Regions from separate parts of the Roseibium sp. 10G30-5 genome, predicted to be linked through region 2. Evidence: predicted binding sites of a transcription regulator. Region 2 holds the regulator's gene; the other holds the start of a gene.
The links. Region 2 encodes HrcA, which represses chaperone genes, less so after heat shock. Its sites were predicted from a motif close to GTTAGCACTCNCNNNNNGNGAGTGCTAAC; they were not measured.

Region 1: a site for HrcA is predicted at 2,899-2,927, ahead of groES (co-chaperone GroES). Genes of this name have one in related genera too.

The regions. Positions count from the first base shown of each region.
Region 1 covers NZ_CM147918.1:2,952,559-2,962,161, forward strand. The annotation lists gene AC0L7U_RS15000 (hypothetical protein) at 1-77, opposite strand, end outside; gene AC0L7U_RS15005 (TfoX/Sxy family protein) at 321-590, opposite strand; gene groL (chaperonin GroEL) at 794-2,446, opposite strand; gene groES (co-chaperone GroES) at 2,510-2,797, opposite strand; gene AC0L7U_RS15020 (hypothetical protein) at 3,076-3,633, opposite strand; gene AC0L7U_RS15025 (AAA-type ATPase lid domain-containing protein) at 3,805-4,266, opposite strand; gene AC0L7U_RS15030 (sigma-54-dependent transcriptional regulator) at 4,247-5,317, opposite strand; gene AC0L7U_RS15035 (hypothetical protein) at 6,001-6,156, shown strand; gene AC0L7U_RS15040 (hypothetical protein) at 6,153-6,743, shown strand; gene AC0L7U_RS15045 (EAL domain-containing protein) at 6,745-7,440, shown strand; gene AC0L7U_RS15050 (M16 family metallopeptidase) at 7,751-8,311, opposite strand; gene AC0L7U_RS15055 (M16 family metallopeptidase) at 8,256-9,107, opposite strand; gene AC0L7U_RS15060 (M16 family metallopeptidase) at 9,243-9,603, opposite strand, start outside.
Region 2 covers NZ_CM147918.1:2,213,672-2,223,274, reverse strand. The annotation lists gene rph (ribonuclease PH) at 1-710, opposite strand, end outside; gene hrcA (heat-inducible transcriptional repressor HrcA) at 999-2,039, shown strand; gene AC0L7U_RS11305 (HesA/MoeB/ThiF family protein) at 2,090-2,893, shown strand; gene secB (protein-export chaperone SecB) at 3,009-3,497, opposite strand; partial or broken gene AC0L7U_RS11295 (ActS/PrrB/RegB family redox-sensitive histidine kinase) at 3,670-4,990, shown strand; gene AC0L7U_RS11290 (ActR/PrrA/RegA family redox response regulator transcription factor) at 5,096-5,644, shown strand; gene AC0L7U_RS11285 (VHL beta domain-containing protein) at 5,758-7,944, shown strand; gene coaA (type I pantothenate kinase) at 8,039-9,004, opposite strand; gene AC0L7U_RS11275 (phosphoribosyl-ATP diphosphatase) at 9,097-9,420, opposite strand; gene hisF (imidazole glycerol phosphate synthase subunit HisF) at 9,474-9,603, opposite strand, start outside.

The DNA of each region.
Region 1 (9,603 bases), 740 kb from region 2:
GTCATGAACACGGCGCCACGGGCATCATCTGACAAGCGGGCGAGAAAAGCGACAGGCGAATACGATCCGGTTGGCAAGGCAGGGTCCAGGGTTATGAAGGTGGTGAAGGGCGCTCTTCAGGGAAAACGTACAACAGAAAAGCCGGACGCAGTGACCAGCGGCGCGATTGTATTGGGTTTCGCAGCCTTCGCATCTGTGGGTTTGTCACGGAGACAATTCTTGAGCGTACCCAGTTGAGATCCGGAGAGCGCGCGTTAAAAATCGAGAGAGAAGGGGTCGTCCGCCGGGGCTTGTGCCTTGCTGGCTGCATAGAAGGCCCGTCAGGCCCAGTCTTGCAGCGCTTCTGGATCATCCAGGACGTCTTCGGGAACGGTATAGTAGCTCTCGATGATCACGGTGCCGCTGCGTTTTGTGTAGGTGAAAGGTTGTGCCCCATGCTCCTGGAATCGGGGGCGGAAGGCATCATCGACTTTCATATACAAGGTGCCTTCGCTCACGAATGCGAATTGAACGCCGGACTTGCGCAGGGAAGCCCCGGAAAAATAGCGTTGCACTGAAACGGGAGCTAAGGGCTTCCAGTTGGTCGGCATATTCGAGGGCGATTTCTTTCTGGGCAGTCAAGGCTCATGATGAGGTCTTCTGTGTCGGGGAGGGGCACATCGCTTGCCCATTGCCGTGAAAAGGAAAAAAGGGTCAAGCCTTTGATCGATGTGATCAGGCTTTGTGCCAAAAGAAAAGGGCGGTCCGAAGACCGCCCTTTCCGTAAACTCGTTCAGCGTGGGCTGAAGGCTTCTTAGAAGCCCATGCCGCCCATGCCGCCCATACCGCCCATGTCGCCACCAGCAGGCATTGCCGGAGCGTCTTTCTTCGGCAGTTCTGCAACCATGGCTTCAGTGGTAATCAGCAGGCCGGCAACCGAAGCTGCGTCCTGAAGAGCCGTACGAACAACCTTGGTCGGGTCGATGATGCCAGCTTCGATCATGTTGACGAACTTTTCGTTCTGAGCGTCGAAGCCGAACGTTTCGTCGTCGTTTTCCAGGATCTTGCCAACAACGATGGAGCCTTCGACACCAGCGTTGCTTGCGATCTGACGGATCGGAGCTTCAAGAGCGCGCAGAACGATCTTGATACCAGCCTGAATGTCCGGGTTGTCGGATGCCAGACCTTCAACGGCCTTCTTGGCGCGAAGCAGAGCCGTACCACCACCGGGAACGATACCTTCTTCAACAGCAGCGCGTGTTGCGTTGAGGGCGTCGTCGATGCGGTCCTTCTTTTCCTTCACTTCGATTTCCGTAGCACCGCCAACGCGGATCACGGCAACACCGCCAGCGAGCTTGGCAAGACGTTCCTGCAGCTTTTCGCGGTCGTAATCGGAAGTGGTTTCTTCGATCTGAGCTTTGATCTGGGAAACGCGAGCTTCGATACCAGCCTTTTCGCCAGCCCCGTCAACGATCGTCGTGGTTTCCTTGGTGATGGAAACCTTGTCGGCTGTGCCGAGCATGTCGAGCGTGACGTTTTCGAGCTTGATGCCGAGGTCTTCGGAAACAACCGTACCGCCGGTCAGGATCGCGATGTCTTCCAGCATTGCCTTGCGGCGATCGCCGAAGCCTGGAGCCTTGACAGCAGCAATCTTCAGGCCGCCACGCAGCTTGTTGACGACGAGAGTTGCCAGAGCTTCGCCTTCAACGTCTTCTGCAATGATGAGCAGCGGACGCGAGGACTGAACAACGCTTTCCAGGATCGGCAGCATTGCCTGCAGGTTGGAAAGCTTCTTTTCGAAGAGAAGGATGTACGGCTTTTCGAGGTCCGTGGTCATCTTTTCTGCGTTGGTCACGAAGTAAGGCGACAGGTAGCCGCGGTCGAACTGCATGCCTTCAACGACTTCAAGTTCGGTTTCCAGCGACTTGGCTTCTTCAACCGTGATGACGCCTTCATTGCCAACCTTCTGCATAGCTTCGGCAATGTCCTTGCCGACCTGTGCATCACCGTTTGCAGAGATCGTGCCGACCTGTGCAACTTCTTCCGACGTGGTGATGTCCTTGGAAGCAGCCATCAGAGCCTTGACGGCTTCTGCAGCAGCAAGATCAACACCGCGCTTCAGATCCATCGGGTTCATGCCGGCAGCAACAGACTTTGCGCCTTCCTTGACGATGGCCTGAGCCAGAACGGTCGCGGTCGTCGTGCCGTCACCAGCGATGTCATTGGTCTTGGAAGCGACTTCCTTGACCATCTGTGCGCCCATGTTTTCGAACTTGTCTTCGAGTTCGATTTCCTTGGCAACAGAAACGCCGTCCTTGGTGATGCGCGGAGCGCCGAAGGACTTGTCGAGGATTACGTTACGGCCTTTCGGGCCGAGAGTAACTTTTACGGCGTTTGCAAGAATGTCCACACCGCGGATCATGCGGTCGCGGGCGTCAGAAGAGAATTTTACTTCCTTGGCAGCCATTTTTACGTCTCACTTGTTTTGAGAGTTTCGTGTCAAATCGACAAAGTTTGGGGGCGCGTGAAATTACGCAAGCACACCCATGATGTCGGACTCTTTCATGATCAGCAGGTCTTCGCCGTCGATCTTGACTTCAGTACCGGACCATTTGCCGAACAGAACGCGGTCACCGGCCTTGACTTCAAGCGGAACAACCTTGCCAGCGTCGTCGCGGGCGCCGTTGCCAACAGCAACGATTTCGCCTTCTTGCGGCTTTTCCTTGGCGGAGTCCGGAATGATGATGCCGCCAGCGGTCTTCTCTTCAGATTCTACGCGGCGAACAACGACACGGTCGTGCAGTGGACGAAATGTCATTTTGGCTCTTTCCTCTCATGTGGCACGCCCCCACTACAGGCAGCGTGCAGGCATGATAAAACTAATGCGAAAGATCGCAGATCCACGGAGGATCTACGGCAATTAGCACTCCCTCACGGCGAGTGCTAACAAGCGCCATTGATTTAGGATTGACCCGCAGTGTTGTCAACGGGCGAGAGATAAAAAATAGAATTTCAATGAGGCTTTTTAGTGTCTGGCTGGCTGCGCAACTGGGCGCACTTGACCTGAGACGCCAGACGTTGTGCCGTTAGGTCAGATTAGTCGGCAGCGGCGATGGTCAAAGGCAGATCGAGTTGTGCTGTCTTCTCGCTCAGGATATCGCGATAAATGAGGCGAAGGGTGTAATGTCCTTCGGGAAGCCCGGCGAAGCGAAAGCTGAGGGCATTCATCAACTCATGGCGCGGCGATTTGGTGGTTTCCGAAAAAGTGGCGAAATCATCCTGCTTGGCCAGGACCTGTCCGGACGTATTGAGCAGGCGATAGTCGACAGTCAACTTGTAGCTATAGGTGTCATCGATCACCTTCAGCGTATAGGCGACTGGCTCGACATAAATATACATCGGATCTTGCGGTGCAAAGCTTGCCGAGCTGCGCTTTTCATAGGCACCATAGCGCGTTGCCGGGTTTTCTACAAAAAAGGCTTTCGCAAATCCGAGAGGGGCCTTGCTCCAAGCATCGTCCAGCGCTTGTTGCGCTTGCGTCAGGGGAACCGAAATGCCAACGCTATCCGGCTCTTGTTGGGCCGCCGAGGCGGTTGCCGAGAAGCCCATCGTGGTGACTGCGAGCAGCACGCAAAAGAGATTTCGAAGTGTCATTTTTCAGCTCCCCAGCCGACATGGCCTTGAAAAGGCCGCACAAAACATGATGTCCGTATAGGATGCTCAGGTTTCCTGAGCAAGTAGAACTGTCACACAACAGTGTTTCGGTTGAGTTTACCGTAAACACTGTTGTTTTTGCGGAGGGGAAAGGAAGATGCGGAGCGCAGCTTACGCGCCGCGTTCCTGCCAGGACTGACGCTTGCGATAAATTGTCGACGGGCTGATTTCCAGTGCCGCCGCCGCCATGGCGATGTTGCCGTCAAAGGCCGTGAGTGCGTCCTCAATGATGCGGCGTTCCTGCGCCCACAGGGGCTCGATGGACGAAAACGGGCGGATATTGGTTTGGGTCCGGGCGCGCTCGCGGGAGATGTCGACAATCGCCGGATTGCGGGCCGATGAATCGCGGATCATCAACGGCAGCATGTGCAAGGTGACGAACTGGCCTTCATTCATCACGACGATCTGCCGGATGGTGTTTTCCAGTTGACGTACATTGCCCGGCCATGTGTAGGCCAGTAGAGAAAGCTCTGCGTCGGCATCGAAGCCTTTGAAATTACGGCGCTCTTCTTGAGAAAAGCGGCTCAGGAATTCTTGTGCCAGCGGAACGATGTCATCGCGTCTGTCGCGCAAGGGGGAGATGGATCGGCAGCACGTGCAGCCGATAGAAAAGATCTTCGCGGAAACGGCCCGACGCGATTTCCGCCATTGGATCACGGTTGGTGGCGCAGATAATGCGCACATCAATATGCCGATCCGTCGTGTCGCCAAGCCTTTGAAACGAGCCGGTCTGCAGGAAGCGTAAGAGCTTGGCTTGCAGAGGCATTTCGATCTCGGCAATTTCGTCGAGAAAGAGTGTGCCGCCTTCGGCTCTTTCGGCAGCGCCTGGCTGGCCATCGAGCCCGGCGCTAAAACCGTTGCCGTTCTGGCCGAAAATCTCGCCTTCAATCATTTCCTGCGGGATCGCTGCGCAATTGAGCGTCACGAAAGGTCTGGACTTGCGTTCAGACGCCATGTGGACAGCCTGAGCGCAGAGTTCCTTGCCAGTGCCGGATTCTCCGAGAATGAAAACCGGAGCGGTAGAGGGGGCAATGCGCTTGATCTGGCCAAAGATGTTTTGCATGGCATCGGAGGCGCCGATAAGACCGGCGTAGCCGGCCAGGGCGCCGGGCGCATGGATTGGCTCGTGGCTGGCGGCGACGATAGGGTCGGCCTTGGCGGATTGCGACACGTCGGAGGTCATCTGTCGCTGCTTGCGTGCCATGAAGGGCTTGCGCTGTTCCAGCTGGAACGAAATCTTCGAGCTGAGGGCGTCGAGTGAAAAAGGCTTTGCCAGAAAGTCATGAGCCCCGGAGCGCATGGCGCTGACGGCACGGGATACGGACCCAATGGCGGAGATGGCGATGATAACGCTGGACGGGCAGCGAACGGCGAACGGCTCAAGGCCTGTGTCCCCGCCGATGGCCTCCAGATCAAGGATCAAAATGTCGGTATTGTTGCGCTCTAGCGCGTCAAGGCAGGCGTCAGACGTGTCATAAATTATCGGTTCATCACAATCGACAGGCAACTTTGCAGTGACTGCGGCCGTGCGCACGGCTTCTGCCTGCGACGAGTCGAGAATTCTAACTGTAACGGATTCATCACGATCCTGATCACTCCCCATTGATGGGTGCCCCCGTGTCATATGATTTAAAAATTTCCTTTAAAGATCTGATGCATGGACCAATGTGATCATTCCCTGATTACGGTAAACAAAGGGTTGTCACGGGGCAGAATGGTGAACTTTCATAATTCTGGCAAGAATTTGTTAACCATAAGTTACTGGCTTTGATGGCGGCAATTCGCCCTTCGGTGCGGGCGGGAAATATATGAAAATGACGGAAATCCGGCGGAAAAAACCCCCTGTTAAAGGTGCCTAGCCGCTTCTTGGCGCATCATCCTGTAAGCGTTTTTTCTGGGGGTAGTGACTGTCAAAAATGACAGTTGTTAATATCTGCGGGTAAAATGTGGACGCCCTGCCTGCTCTTGCGGTGTCTCTGATTGTTGATCAGCGTGTTTGACGGTGTTGCCGCAGAGGGATCCGGCATGGTTGCGTTCAACGGCGCGTGGTTGCATCGCGTCCTGCCTGTCCGAGATTTTTGGCCGGGATATGTAAGCACTTGACCGTGTTTTTCTCATGGCTTTTCGGTATGGTGAATCAAATGTATTCTTTGTGCTGTTCATAGATGTCTGCCAGGCGCTCCGGTGTCATATCCGGGGACAAGCTCCCTTAAACTCGACGTTAGGGGAGGAGGGAGTCGGAACAGGTCAATTATTAAGGCATTATTAATGCCAAGTTGTGATTCGAGTTGAGAGCTTAAGTTTGCCATGGGGCGCACCGCGACCATTTTCATCATGATCTGCATGGCCGTCATTGCGGGCTCGGCGGGTGTCGTTCTGGTGTATCAGTTCGGGCGGCCTGTTGGTGAAGCGATCTCCATGTCGCTCGCGCTCATGTGTACCTGGTCGTCTGCCATATCATGATCAACAAGTCCCGCGAACGCGGTGATGTCAGCGAGGCGGTGGAGCGTCTGGAAGACCGGATTGCTGATCTGGATGACGACATGGAAAATCTCGATGGCCGCCTCAATGGCGTTGAAGGCAATGTGTCGCGTCGCATTCGCGAGGAAATCGACCCGCTGTTTGCCGAGGTCGAGGTGTTCGGCACGCTGGTCAAACAGATGGCCGAGGCCATGTCTGAAATTGAGGGGCGTGTAGATGATCAGGACAGTCTGATTTCGGATGTCCAACAAAATGTCGCAGCCCTGCCCCCGCGTGTCGAGGTGCCGCAAGTCGGCTATACCCAGTCGCCGCATCAGCCGGCTTCCACAGCCTCCCTGCAAGGGTCTGCAAGAGTAGAATTGCAGCGGGAGGAAACTCGTCGGCATAGCACCCAGACCACGCATCGGCAGGAACACTACGTGACCCGTGACGGTCCGCCTGCCGTGGCGAACGCGAATGCGGATGCGAACGCGCCGGATCTGGCGATGCGGGAAGTCATTCGCTCCGCGCTCAATGCCAACCGGGCCGATCTGTTCTTGCAGCCCATTGTCACTCTGCCTCAGCGCTAAGGTGAAGTTCTACGAAGCTTATACGCGGTTGCGTGATGCCCGCGGTGAATCCATTTCCGCAGAAGTGTTTCTGCCGGAAGCGGTGCGCAGTGGCTTTATCGCCCGCATCGATAATCTTCTGCTGTTTCGCGCCATTCAGGTGGCCAAGCGGCTGACGTCGCGCAACCGCAACACGGCTCTGTTTTGCAACATCTCGTCATTGACGCTGGTTGATGAGACCTTCTTTCCCGGCTTCCTCGAGTTCATCACCAACAACAGGTCGATGGCCGACATCATCGTCTTTGAATTCCGGCAGGACGATGTGGCGCAAATGAGCGTTGTCGAGATGGAAAGTCTCAATGCCCTGCGCGATTTGGGCTTCTCGTTCTCTATAGATGGCATTTCCGATATGCGGATGGATTTCCGCGCCTGGGCGCAGCGCGGCTTCAAGTATGCCAAGCTGCACGCGGATTATCTGATTGGTCGTCGCAGCACACTGCATGGCCATATTCATCCGGCTGACTTTGGCGATCTGTTGCATCGCTATGGCATGACCCTGATCACCGATCATGTCGAAACGGAATCTCAGGTGGTCGAATTGCTGGATTTTGAAGTTTCACTGGCACAGGGCAATCTGTTTTCACAGCCACGTCCGGTTCGCGCCGAGATCCTTCAGGGCGCGCCCGCGCCTTCAACAAACAAGCGTGCTGCCAGCTAAAGACGTCTCTTCAGACAATCGAAAGTGAACGCGTTGCTGCTCTTTGCCCTCTCTTGCAGAGAAGGGCAAAGAGCAGCAACGCGTCTGGGTCCGCCACAGCCTTATCCGCCATAGCCACCAAACGTCACTTCGGTCTCGGCATGAAGGTGCGTGCTATTCCTGGGTAACGGTATGCACAGGTGCAATCGTTAGATAATCCATCACTGAAAAGGCCGGCCCCGCTTCCGTGGGACCGGCCTTTTTGTGTTTGAGTGAGATATATATCCCGGCTGTCGGGGATACTCAGTTTGCGCGATGCGCGCGTCGCCCGTTATTGAGCGTCGAGGCTTTTGCCTTCAACATCAGGCCCAACGATGGACACGTCAGGAGCTTTGTCTTTGAGCAGACGTTTGGCCACTTTCTTCACATCTTCCAGCGTGACGGCATTGATAATGTCGTTGCGCTTTTCAATGTAGTCCTTGCTCAGGCCTGCGTCCTGAATGGCGACGAGCTGTTGCGAGATCTTGCCGGACGTATCGAAGCGCAAGGCGTAGGAGCCGGTGATGTATTTCTTGGCATCGTCCAACTCGGTCTGCGTCGGTCCTTTGTCTGCCATCCGTTTGATCTGCTCGCGGATGACCTTCGAGGTCTCGTCAACTTTTCCCGGTCGCGTGGCCGCACTGCCGAGCAGAAGACCGCCGTGCTCATACGGGTTCACGCTGGTGTAGGCCCCATAGGTCAGCCCACGCTTTTCACGTACTTCCTCGTAAAGCCATGAGCTGAAGGTGCTGCCGCCCAGAATGTGGTTCATCACATAAGCTGCCTGATAGCCCGGATCATGATAGGTCAGGCCGGGCAGGCCAAAGACGATTTTTGCTTGCGGGATCTTCATGTTGGTGAGGACGGTCTTGCCAACCTGTAGGCTTGATCTCCGGTACGGATTTCAAATCACCAGTCTTGGGCAGTTTGCCGAAAACCTTGTCCAGCATCGGAGCCAGCGCCTTGGCATCAATATCGCCAACCACACCAATATGCAGGCCTGTGGTCGTCAGCAGCTTCTGCTTCTGAGACACCAGATCGTCATGGGTGATTGTCTTCAGGCTGGCTTCCGTCCCGTCCGTTGGTGACGTATAGGGGTGGTCGCCCAACATGGCTTTCAGCAGCTTGCGCGAAGCGATGGTATCAGGATCTTCATTGCTCTGGCGAATGCCTGCAGTCAGATCTGCTTTCATGCGGTCGATGGGGTCCTGATCAAACCGTGGCTTGGTCAACGACAGGCCCAACAGGTTGAAAGCAGTCTCCTTGTCGCGGGTCAGTGTCTTGAGGGAGCCGTAGAAGTGGTCCTTGCCGGTGTCATAGCCAAGGCTGATGGCGTTGCTTTCCAGCTTCGCCTGAAAGGCCTGTGACTTCATGTCGCCAGCACCTTCGTCCAGCGTGGCGGCAAGAAGACGGGTCAGTCCGGCTTTGCCGTCCGGGTCCTGTGTTGAGCCGCCCTCGAACGAGAAATTCATCGAGATCATCGGAATTGTGTGATCTTCGACAAGCCACGCGGTAATGCCGCCGGGGCTGGTGACCTTTTGCACGGTCATGGCCCAGGCTGGTGTGGTGGTCAGGGTTGCGACAAGGGCAAGCGTTGCCGTTGCGACGCGCGGCGCGCTCATCAGGAAATGTTTCATGGAATGCAGCATGATTACGACTTGTCCTTTGCACCGGTTGGCTTCGAGGTCTTGTCGGGGGCAGGGGCGCGTTTCAAAAGCCCGACCACCGGCGAACCGGCGAGATATGCGCGGGCGGCCTTCTGAATGTCCTGTGGTGTGACCGCATCAATGCGTGCTGGCTAAGGTCTGAACTTGTCTCATGGTCTGGCCGGTCGCCAAAGCGCTGCCAAAGAGGCGGGCCAGAGACTGCTGGCTGTCCTGACTGTAGATGGCACTGGCGGTGAAGCTGTGCTTCGCCTTGTCCAGTTCTTGTTGAGTGACGCCATCTGTCAGGATCTTGTGTAACTGGGTCTTCAACTGACTTTGCATTTCACCCAGCGTGTGGTTGTCACGCGGGGCGGCATAAACCGTAAAGGTGCCCTGATCCAGTGCGGTGCTCTGGTAGTAACTGCCTGCATCCAATGCGCTGCGATCGCTCAGCACCATGCTCTTGTGCAGGCGGCTGGTCGGTCCATTGCCAAGGATA
Region 2 (9,603 bases):
AGGATCGCCATTTTCTGAAGATCAACCAGACGAGCAATCCCCGATTTAGCCAATCCTAGAAGCTGCGTGAATTCCTCTTCCGAGAACGGGGCACCTTCCGCAGTACCCTGAATTTCGACAATGCCGCCAGACCCCGTCAGCACGAAGTTGGCATCCGTTTCCGCCGCACTGTCTTCCGCGTAATCGAGATCAAGGACCGGCGTACCATTATAGATGCCACAAGAAATCGCTGCGATCTGGTCCTTGAGCACCTGCTTCTTGACCATGTCGCGGGCGCGCATCCATTCGATGCAATCATGCAGAGCCACCCAGGCACCGGTGACACTGGCCGTGCGGGTGCCCCCATCTGCCTGAATCACATCACAATCGACCGAAATCTGGCACTCGCCCAGCGCTTCAAGATCGACGACCGCACGCAGAGAACGGCCAATCAGACGCTGAATTTCCTGCGTACGACCGGACTGCTTGCCCATGCTCGCCTCACGGCGCATCCGGTCGCCGGTGGCCCGCGGCAACATGCCGTATTCCGCCGTTACCCAGCCGCGCTGCTGGCCGCGCAACCAGGGCGGTACACGCTCTTCCAAGCTTGCCGTACACAGAACATGCGTATCGCCAAACTTGACGAGGCAGGAACCTTCGGCGTGCTTGGAGACGCCTCGTTCCAAGGTCACGGGACGCAGTTCATCGGCAGTGCGCTTGGACGGACGCATATCATTTCCTATCTTTTCTTCGACTTCATGCGAACAGAAGCACGAAACAAACAAGTGCTGCGGGTTGTAGCGCTTGAAAGCGGAAGGCGTAAAGACCCCGTTTCTCACTTGTCCCATTTTGCGCCTGTAACTAGGGTGTGTCCCCATAAATGAAATTGAACTGACGGACAAAACAGCCCAAATAGTCTTGAGCCGCTCCGAGAAGGCCTTGTCCTTCCTGGTTGCCAGCACTGACCTGCAACACGCTCGCCTTGAAGGGTGAGCCAAGGAGTGTTTGACGTGAGCCTGATGGACCTCGACAAGCGATCGCGCGAGATTTTCCGTTCCATCGTTGAAAACTATCTGGAGACCGGCATTCCTGTCGGCTCCCGTAATGTTTCGCGCGCATTGGCCATGTCGTTGTCTCCGGCATCCATCCGCAACGTGATGTCGGATCTCGAACATATGGGGTTGCTGTATTCGCCGCACACCAGCGCCGGTCGCTTGCCGACGGAAGCAGGCTTGCGCTTTTTCGTCGACGCCTTGCTGGAAGTTGGCGATCTGACACAAGACGAACGGCGTCAGATTGAAATTCAGGTGCGCGCCTCGCAACAGGCCCGCTCACCTGAACAAGTGCTGACCGAAGCCACACAAATGTTGTCCGGTCTGTCGAGCGCTGCAGGCGTGGTGATGACACACAAGTCCGACATGCGCCTCAAGCACATCGAGTTTGTCCGCATTGAGCCTCTCAAGGCGCTGACTGTCCTGGTCGGGGAAGATGGGTCGGTGGAAAACCGCATCATTGATCTGCCGATCGGCCTGCCGGCGTCGGCACTGATTGAGGCGGGCAACTACCTCAATGCCCAGCTTCAGGGCAGAACCCTTTCTGAGGTGCGGGTCGAGCTTGAACGGCTGAAAGATGTGCATCAGGCAGAGCTGGATCAGTTATCGCGCAAGATCATTGATGCCGGGCTTGCGGTTTGGGGGGGCGCCAGCAGCCACGACACTGGGCAACTCATCATCCGTGGCAGATCCAACCTGCTAACAGATCTGGAGGCCGCCGAAGATCTGGAACGCATCCGCCTGCTGTTCGATGATCTGGAGAGCAAGCGCGATCTGATCCAGCTTCTTGGCCTGGCAGAGCAGGGGGATGGCGTGCGTATTTTCATCGGCTCCGAGAATAACCTCTTCTCGCTGTCCGGGTCTTCGCTTGTCATTTCGCCCTATAGAGACCGCGATCAGCGCATTGTCGGCGTGCTGGGCGTCATCGGCCCCACACGCCTCAACTACGGTCGCATCATTCCGATGGTCGACTACACCGCGCGTCTTCTCAGCCATATCCTTGGGTGAGAAGACGCCTTTGATTTCTCCCCGGGAGGCCCACAAAAATGGACGATACAATGCTGTCAGATGCAGAACTCGAACGCTACGCCCGGCATATTGTCCTGCGGGATATTGGCGGTCCGGGCCAGCAGAAGCTCAAGGCGGCCAAGGTTCTGGTGGTTGGGGCTGGAGGCTTGGGTGCTCCTGTCCTGCAATATCTTGCAGCGGCTGGCGTCGGAACCCTTGGCATTGTCGATGATGACACAGTGTCTCTGTCCAACCTGCAACGCCAGGTGATCCATCAGACCGAGATGCTGGGCGAGCCGAAGGTCGCCAGCGCCGCCGATGCCATCGCCCGGCTCAACCCCAATGTTCATGTCAAGCCGCACCCCACCCGCCTTGGCGGCCACAATGTCATGCAGCTCATCAGTCAATATGATCTGGTGATTGACGGGTCGGACAATTTCGATACTCGCTATCTGGTTTCAGATGCCTGTTTTTTTGCAAAAAAACCTTTGGTCAGCGCCGCCGTCAATCAGTTCTCCGGCAGCATCACGACGCTTAGGCCCTTTGAAACAAATGCAGAGGGCCTCGCCAATCCCACTTACCGATGCCTGTTTCCCAAGAAACCGGCGCCGGGCATGTTGCCGACTTGCGCGGAAGCCGGAATTCTCGGCGCGATCACCGGGATCATGGGCTCAATGCAGGCCATGGAAGCGATCAAGGAAATCACCGGGGCAGGCGATGGGCTGGTTGGACGGCATGTTCTCTTCGATGCCAAAAGCTTTCGCATGGAGACAATCCGCTATCGACGGTCCGCGAAAAATCCTCTCAACGGCGACATGCCGCTGACATGGGAGCAAGTTCTGGAACTGGACTGATCACTTTTGCAGACCACCCCTTCAAAAGGGCGCATCACCTCAACGGAACCCAAGACACGAAAAAGGCCGATGCAAAAACATCGGCCTTTTGAAAAGTCGCTCAAACTGACTGAAATCAGTTCGGCATATTTGTCGGTGCCTGCTCGGCCATGTTCTGGCGATAGAGCTGGGCGAAATCGATCGGATCAAGCAGCAGCGGCGGGAAGCCACCGTTGCGGGTCGCTTCGGCCAGAATGTTGCGAGCGAACGGGAACAGCATGCGCGGGCATTCAATCATGACGAATGGGTGCATGTGCTCATCCGGCACGCCGGTGATGCGGAAAACGCCTGCATAAACCAGCTCAACAGCAAACATCACATGGTCAGGACGTTCGGCTTTGGCGTTCAGCGTCAGCACAACTTCGAACTGGCCATCCCCCAAAGGCTGCGCGCCAACATTGACGTTGATGTCAAGCTGCGGCTGATCACCCTGCTGCAAGGACTGCGGCGCGTTGGGGTTTTCGAAAGACAGATCCTTGATGTACTGTCCAAGGACGTTCATGCCCGGTGCGTCGCCGGCTTCTGCTGCCTGCGGCTGTGCGCCGCTGTCATTCGTATCGGTCATTTTTTCCATTCCGTTTCGCAATTAGAGACAGCGCGCTGCCGTTAAAGCTCACGTGTCCTCCCAGTGCAAGCAAAGCTGCTTAACATCTCGTTTATGGTGGCTATCATTTAGTTTGCAAGCATACAAGACCGCCAAACTTGTCTTGAACGACAAAGCCCGGCAAAAAGATGACATGATAAATAATCCTGAAGCCCAGATTTCGCTCTCCATCCAGCGCCTGCGCCTTGCCACTCTGGTTCGGCTGCGCTGGCTTGCCATTGTCGGTCAGACAGTTGCCCTGATCTATGTCGAGGTTGGGCTCAATTATTCATTGCCGATTTACTGGGCCTTCGGTCTGGTCGCCTTTTCGGCACTGGCTGAACATTGTCCTCAACATTCGCTACCCGATGTCTTATCGGATTTCCGAGCGGGAGGCGATTTTCCAGCTCACATATGACCTGTGCCAACTCACCGGCTTACTGTTCCTCACCGGAGGATTGGGCAATCCCTTCGCCATTCTGCTGATTGCGCCAGTCGTTGTGTCCGCCACAGCCTTGTCATCGCGCCACACCGTATTTCTGGGCATAGGGGCAGCATTTTGTGCTTCGTTCCTGGCGATCTGGCACCTGCCGCTGCCGTGGTCCTCGAACGAGATCTTCACCCTGCCGCACACCTACTCCCTCGGTGTCTGGATCTCGCTGGTGCTGACGCTCGGGTTCATGGCTGTCTACTCATTCCGCATCGCCGAAGAAGGACGTCAGCTTGGCACCGCCTTGTCCGCCACTGAGCTGGTTCTGGCCCGTGAACAGCACCTCAACGCGCTCGACGGACTGGCGACAGCAGCAGCCCATGAACTTGGCACGCCGTTGGCGACGATCTATCTGGCCGCCAAGGAATTGAGCGAAGATGTTGGCGACGACGATCCGCACCGCGAAGATTTGCAACTGATCAGCCAACAAGCGGAGCGCTGCCGCGGTATTCTCAAACGCCTGACCAGCCTGTCGAGCGATCAGGACAACACCTTCCGGTACCTGGCGATCTCACAAATTCTGGAAGATGTTGCCGCGCCCCACCGAGGCTTTGGCGTCGAGATCGACATGCAATTTGCAGGCACAGGCGAAGAGCCTGTCGGCAATCGCGATGCCGCCATCCAGTATGGCCTTGGCAACATCGTCGAAAACGCAGTGGATTTTGCGTCGTCCAAGGTCGAAATCCGCGCCACCTGGAATGAAAAGGAAGCCGTTGTGCTGGTGCGCGATGATGGTCCCGGCTTTGCACCCGATGTGCTGGCGCGCCTTGGCGATCCCTATATTTCCATGCGACATCGGCAGAACGACCGCTCAATGACTGGCGGCGGACTGGGCCTTGGCTTCTTCATTGCCAAGACGCTTCTGGAACGCAGCGGCGCGAAACTCTTCATCGGCAATAGAACACAGCCGGAAACCGGTGCCGAAATCCGTATCAAATGGCACAGAACCTCGTTTGAAAGCTCCGACAAACTGGACGAGGGCTGAAATTCGTTCCATAAACGAGATCTGAGACTTAGGGTCAGCACCATGGGGTGCAGACCCGATAATGGGCAACCGCCCATCTGCCCGGACCAACACAGGCTCGATTGAATGACGGACGCAGTAGACACGCCACAAGACATGAGCTTGCTCATCGTTGATGATGATCAGGTCTTCCTCACACGCTTGGCGCGAACCATGGAGCGGCACGGATTTGCCACCGAAACCGCTGGTGGCGTCAATGAAGCCAAGGCAAAGCTCGCGCTTCATGCTCCGGCCTACGCCATTGTCGACATGCGTCTTGACGATGGAAATGGTCTTGAAGTCATTGAATCCATTCATGAAGCACGACCTGACACACGCGCAGTCATCCTGACGGGCTATGGCAATATTGCCACGGCCGTTACAGCGGTAAAGCTCGGGGCCGTCGACTATCTTTCCAAACCTGCCGACCCGGACGACATTCTGACCGCCCTACTGCATGGTCCGAACGACAAGGTCGAGCCACCGGAAAACCCGATGTCGGCCGACCGGGTACGCTGGGAACACATCCAGCGCGTCTTCGAAATGTGCGATCGCAATGTTTCGGAAACCGCCCGCAGGCTCAACATGCACCGCAGGACCTTGCAACGGATTCTGGCAAAACGGGCTCCGCGTTGAGCAAGATTACATAAACTTCATCATCCATTGGGTGCTTTTGCCGCAATGCTGTCGATTTGGTGAAACAAGAAGGCAGGGGCCTTGTCGTCCGCCACTTCACGGAGATCTTCCTTATGCCCTTCAAGGCAGCCAGACACGCGCATATTTTCCTGTCCACGAGCCTGGGGGCGCTTGGCATACTGACGCTTCTGGCCAGCCCTTCACTTGCGCAAGACACCGTGCCGCAGAATTTGCGCATCCAGGTGGACCCGGCCAAGCCTGAAATCCGCTCGATCATGTTGAACGACCACTATCGCCCGGCGATCAGCCGCGACGACAAAGGCGTGATGATCGACACACAAGGCAATGATCCCAGCCCCCAGGGCTGTCAGATCCGCCTTGCCGTCACGCTGGAGAACAGCCGTGTGCTGAACCGTCGCGCCGATATTTGCAAAGGCAGCACGGTGATCATTGAAGTGACGAAGGAAGACCACATGGATCAGGTCCGTGTGGAAGGTCCCGTCGGCAATCCTATCGAGGCGAAGAAGGACGTTCCTGCGTCCAAGACATCCGGCATGAAGGAAATCGCGGGATCCGGTGGCAAAGACGCAACGCCCCGCGACAAGATGCCAACGCAGGACAACAGCCAAGGATCGGCGGACAAGAAATCATCTCACAACAGCGCTCAACAGGCCTCCTCCGATCAAAAGTCCTCTGGCAATGATGCCAAGATGAAGCCGCTGGAAACCGTGCAAACGCCGGCCTCCCGCCAGCCCAAGCCATCTCGTGCCACCACGGGCTTGCCGGACATTGTCAGCCAAAGTCTGCAAAAGCATCTGTCACCGGGGCAGCGCGCCCAGCATGACATCCTCGTGCACCCGGCGGCCGGTCGTGCCTGGTCCTTTATGCCGGGCACACCCGATGGACAGGTTGCACAGTTGCTGCATGGTATCCCCGAGACGGACAACAACGACTTTCAGGCTTTCTGTCGCCCGCATTCTGGCAATGCCACGATCATGTTCTACGCCACATCTGCCTCCACCGCGCAGGGCAAAGAAGAAGATGTGACCCTGTCAGGCGGCACCTTCTCTCTCACCTATCAGGCGGTCGGCTCTCCGCCGACACAGCAGTTTGCCGTGTCGATGCCGGAATTGAAGCTGTCAGTGCATGATCCGATCTGGCAGGTCCTGATTGCGGAATCACAGCTCAAGATCGATATTGAAGGGGTTCCCGCTTATACGGTTTCCCTCAAGGGCAGCGCCACTCCCGTGAAGACTTTCCTGCAACAGTGCGGTGGGTCCGGCAACGGCCAGGATGCCACGGCAATGGGATCTTCGCAGGATTACGGATCCGGCCAATCGGGTTACGACAACGGCGGAGAAAACGGCCGCTTTGGCGATCAGCAAGGCATGGGCCCGCGTGACCTCGGCGCAAACAGTCGCAATAATGGCGATTATGATGCCTCAGGCGACTACCGTGGCGCTGGACATGACGATGTCGCAGAGATGAATGGCGCACAGGATGGGTCCGGACAAATGGGGCCCAACGACAACGGCTTTGACGTTGGCTGTTCACAGCTCGGTCGTGTCCTGTCCCAACGTGGCGGCCAGCCCAGTGTGATGCTGTTCCACAACAACAGCAATCTTGCCATCGAGGTTGACTGGATCAGCTATGACGGCAGCACCCGTCAATATTCGAGCCTGAACTCTGGGCAAACGTTGAAACAACCAACATCCGTGTCACATGCCTGGGCCATCAAAAACGCTGTAACAGGCCAATGTATGGGCATCTATGTGGTCGATTCCACCTATCGTGAAGTCAGCATCGTGGATGGCAGCGCATATCAGGGCGATGGCGGAAATCAGGGCTTCAACCAGCCCGGAGCCGCCCCCTATGACGAACAGGATGATGATACGATCAGACCAGCCGACCGCAACGACAATGGCTTTGACAACAACGGCGGCGGGTTTGGCGGCGGCTTGAATCAGCCTCTTCCCCCGGCAAGCGTTGGCGGTGGGGGGCAACAGTCTTTCAACGGCCCGCAGCAGCCTCAGCAACGCGGGCCGGGCAATGTTCCTGCCGGCCGCATGGTCAATTACATCTGCAGCCAGAACGTCGACCTGCAGGTGGAATTTGCACGCAATGGCCAGCAGGCAACAATCGCCGAAGCCCGGTATGGCTCATACACCTTGCCGCGGATTCAAGCGGCAGCAGGCGCGGGCTTCCTTTACGCCGCCAATGGCATGTCGCTTCAAGGTGGCCCTTCCAACGTCAGCTGGCGCCGCCCCGGGCTGCAGGAGGTTTTCTGCCGGGCACAATAGTGCTTGCGCCTCTTTTGAGAACGACACATGAAAAAGGCCCGGCAAATGACCGGGCCTTTTTTGTATCTCCAATCCTACGGCACCCGCGCGATCATCAAATCCGCCGCAAAGCCACTTCCATGATGCGATGGGTCGGGGCCTTGGTCAGGATCAAATCCGCGCGCGGGCGTGTTGGCAGAATATTCTCTCGCAGGTTCACCAGATTGATGTCTTTCCAGATCCGCCGCGCCGTTGTTTCCGCTTCCTCATCGGTGATATGCGAGTACTTGTGAAAGTAGGAGCTGGGGTCACGGAAAGCTGTTTCCCGCAGGCGCTTGAAGCGCGAGACATACCATTCCAGCAGCAGGTCTTCGTCCGCATCGATATAGAGAGAGAAGTCGAAGAAATCCGACACAAACGGCACCGCACGGCCATCCTTGGGCAGGTCCGGTGTTTGCAGAACATTCAGGCCTTCAACGATCAGAATATCCGGATTGTCGACGACAACCGAATGCCCCGGCTGCACATCATAATAGAAGTGCGAATAGATTGGAGCCCGAACATTACGTTTACCAGCCTTGATGTCCGACAGAAACTCCAGCAACCGCGTGCGGTCAAAGCTCTCGGGAAAGCCCTTTTTCTGCATCAGACCTTGCGATTCCAGAACCGCATTAGGATAGAGGAACCCGTCGGTCGTCACCAGATCCACCTTTGGGCTGGCCGGCCAACGCGCAAGCAGGGCCTGAAGCACGCGCGCCGTCGTGGATTTTCCAGCAGAAACAGACCCTGCAATGCCGATGATGAACGGCGTCTTGCCATCATGCACACCGAGGAAATTCTGCGTTGCCAGATTGAGGCCCATCGTCGCTTCAACGTAATAGGCAAGCAGACGTGACAGCGGCAAATAAATCCGCTCCACCTCGGCAATCGACATGGGGTCATTCAACCCTTGCAACTCTGAGACCTCGATGCCTGTCAGCGTCATGGGCGTATCCATGCGCAGGCGCGACCATTCGCGTTCATCAAAAACGCGGTAGGGGGACAAATCCATGCCCCGTCTGGTTTTCAACTGCTGATCCATATCAGACAATAGTCCACTACATGCAAAGCCTGATCTCGCGGGCAAACGCCTTGTTCGACCGGCGTCGTGGCGGCGCGCTTGCAGGAGCGTGATTAGGCATTCGGCCGTGAAGCCTTTTCTTCCAGCCCGGTCTGTCCGGTCCGGCTTTCAAGTTCGCTCATCACGTCATCCAGCGACACATCCGATGCATGAAGCACGACGAGCAGGTGATACAGGACGTCTGCGGCCTCTGCCGTAAGTTCCTGACGATCCCGTGTGACGGCGGCGATCACGGCCTCCACGGCCTCTTCTCCCAGTTTCTGGGCGCATTTTGCAAGCCCTTTGCCCATCAGCTTGCGGGTGTAAGAGTTTTCGTCGTCGCTTTCCGCGCGCTTTGCAACGATCTTGGCAAGATCATCGAGCGTAAAATCGGTCATCAATTTCCGTTTCTCACCAAGGTCTCCGCCCGGCGCTTCAAGTCAGTGTGCCCTCAAACATCCATCCGCATGGGGATGCCTGCGGCACTCATATAGGCTTTGGCTTCCTGAATGGTGTGATCGCCAAAATGAAAGATAGAGGCAGCCAGAACGGCCGTGGCATGGCCATCGCGAATGCCTTCG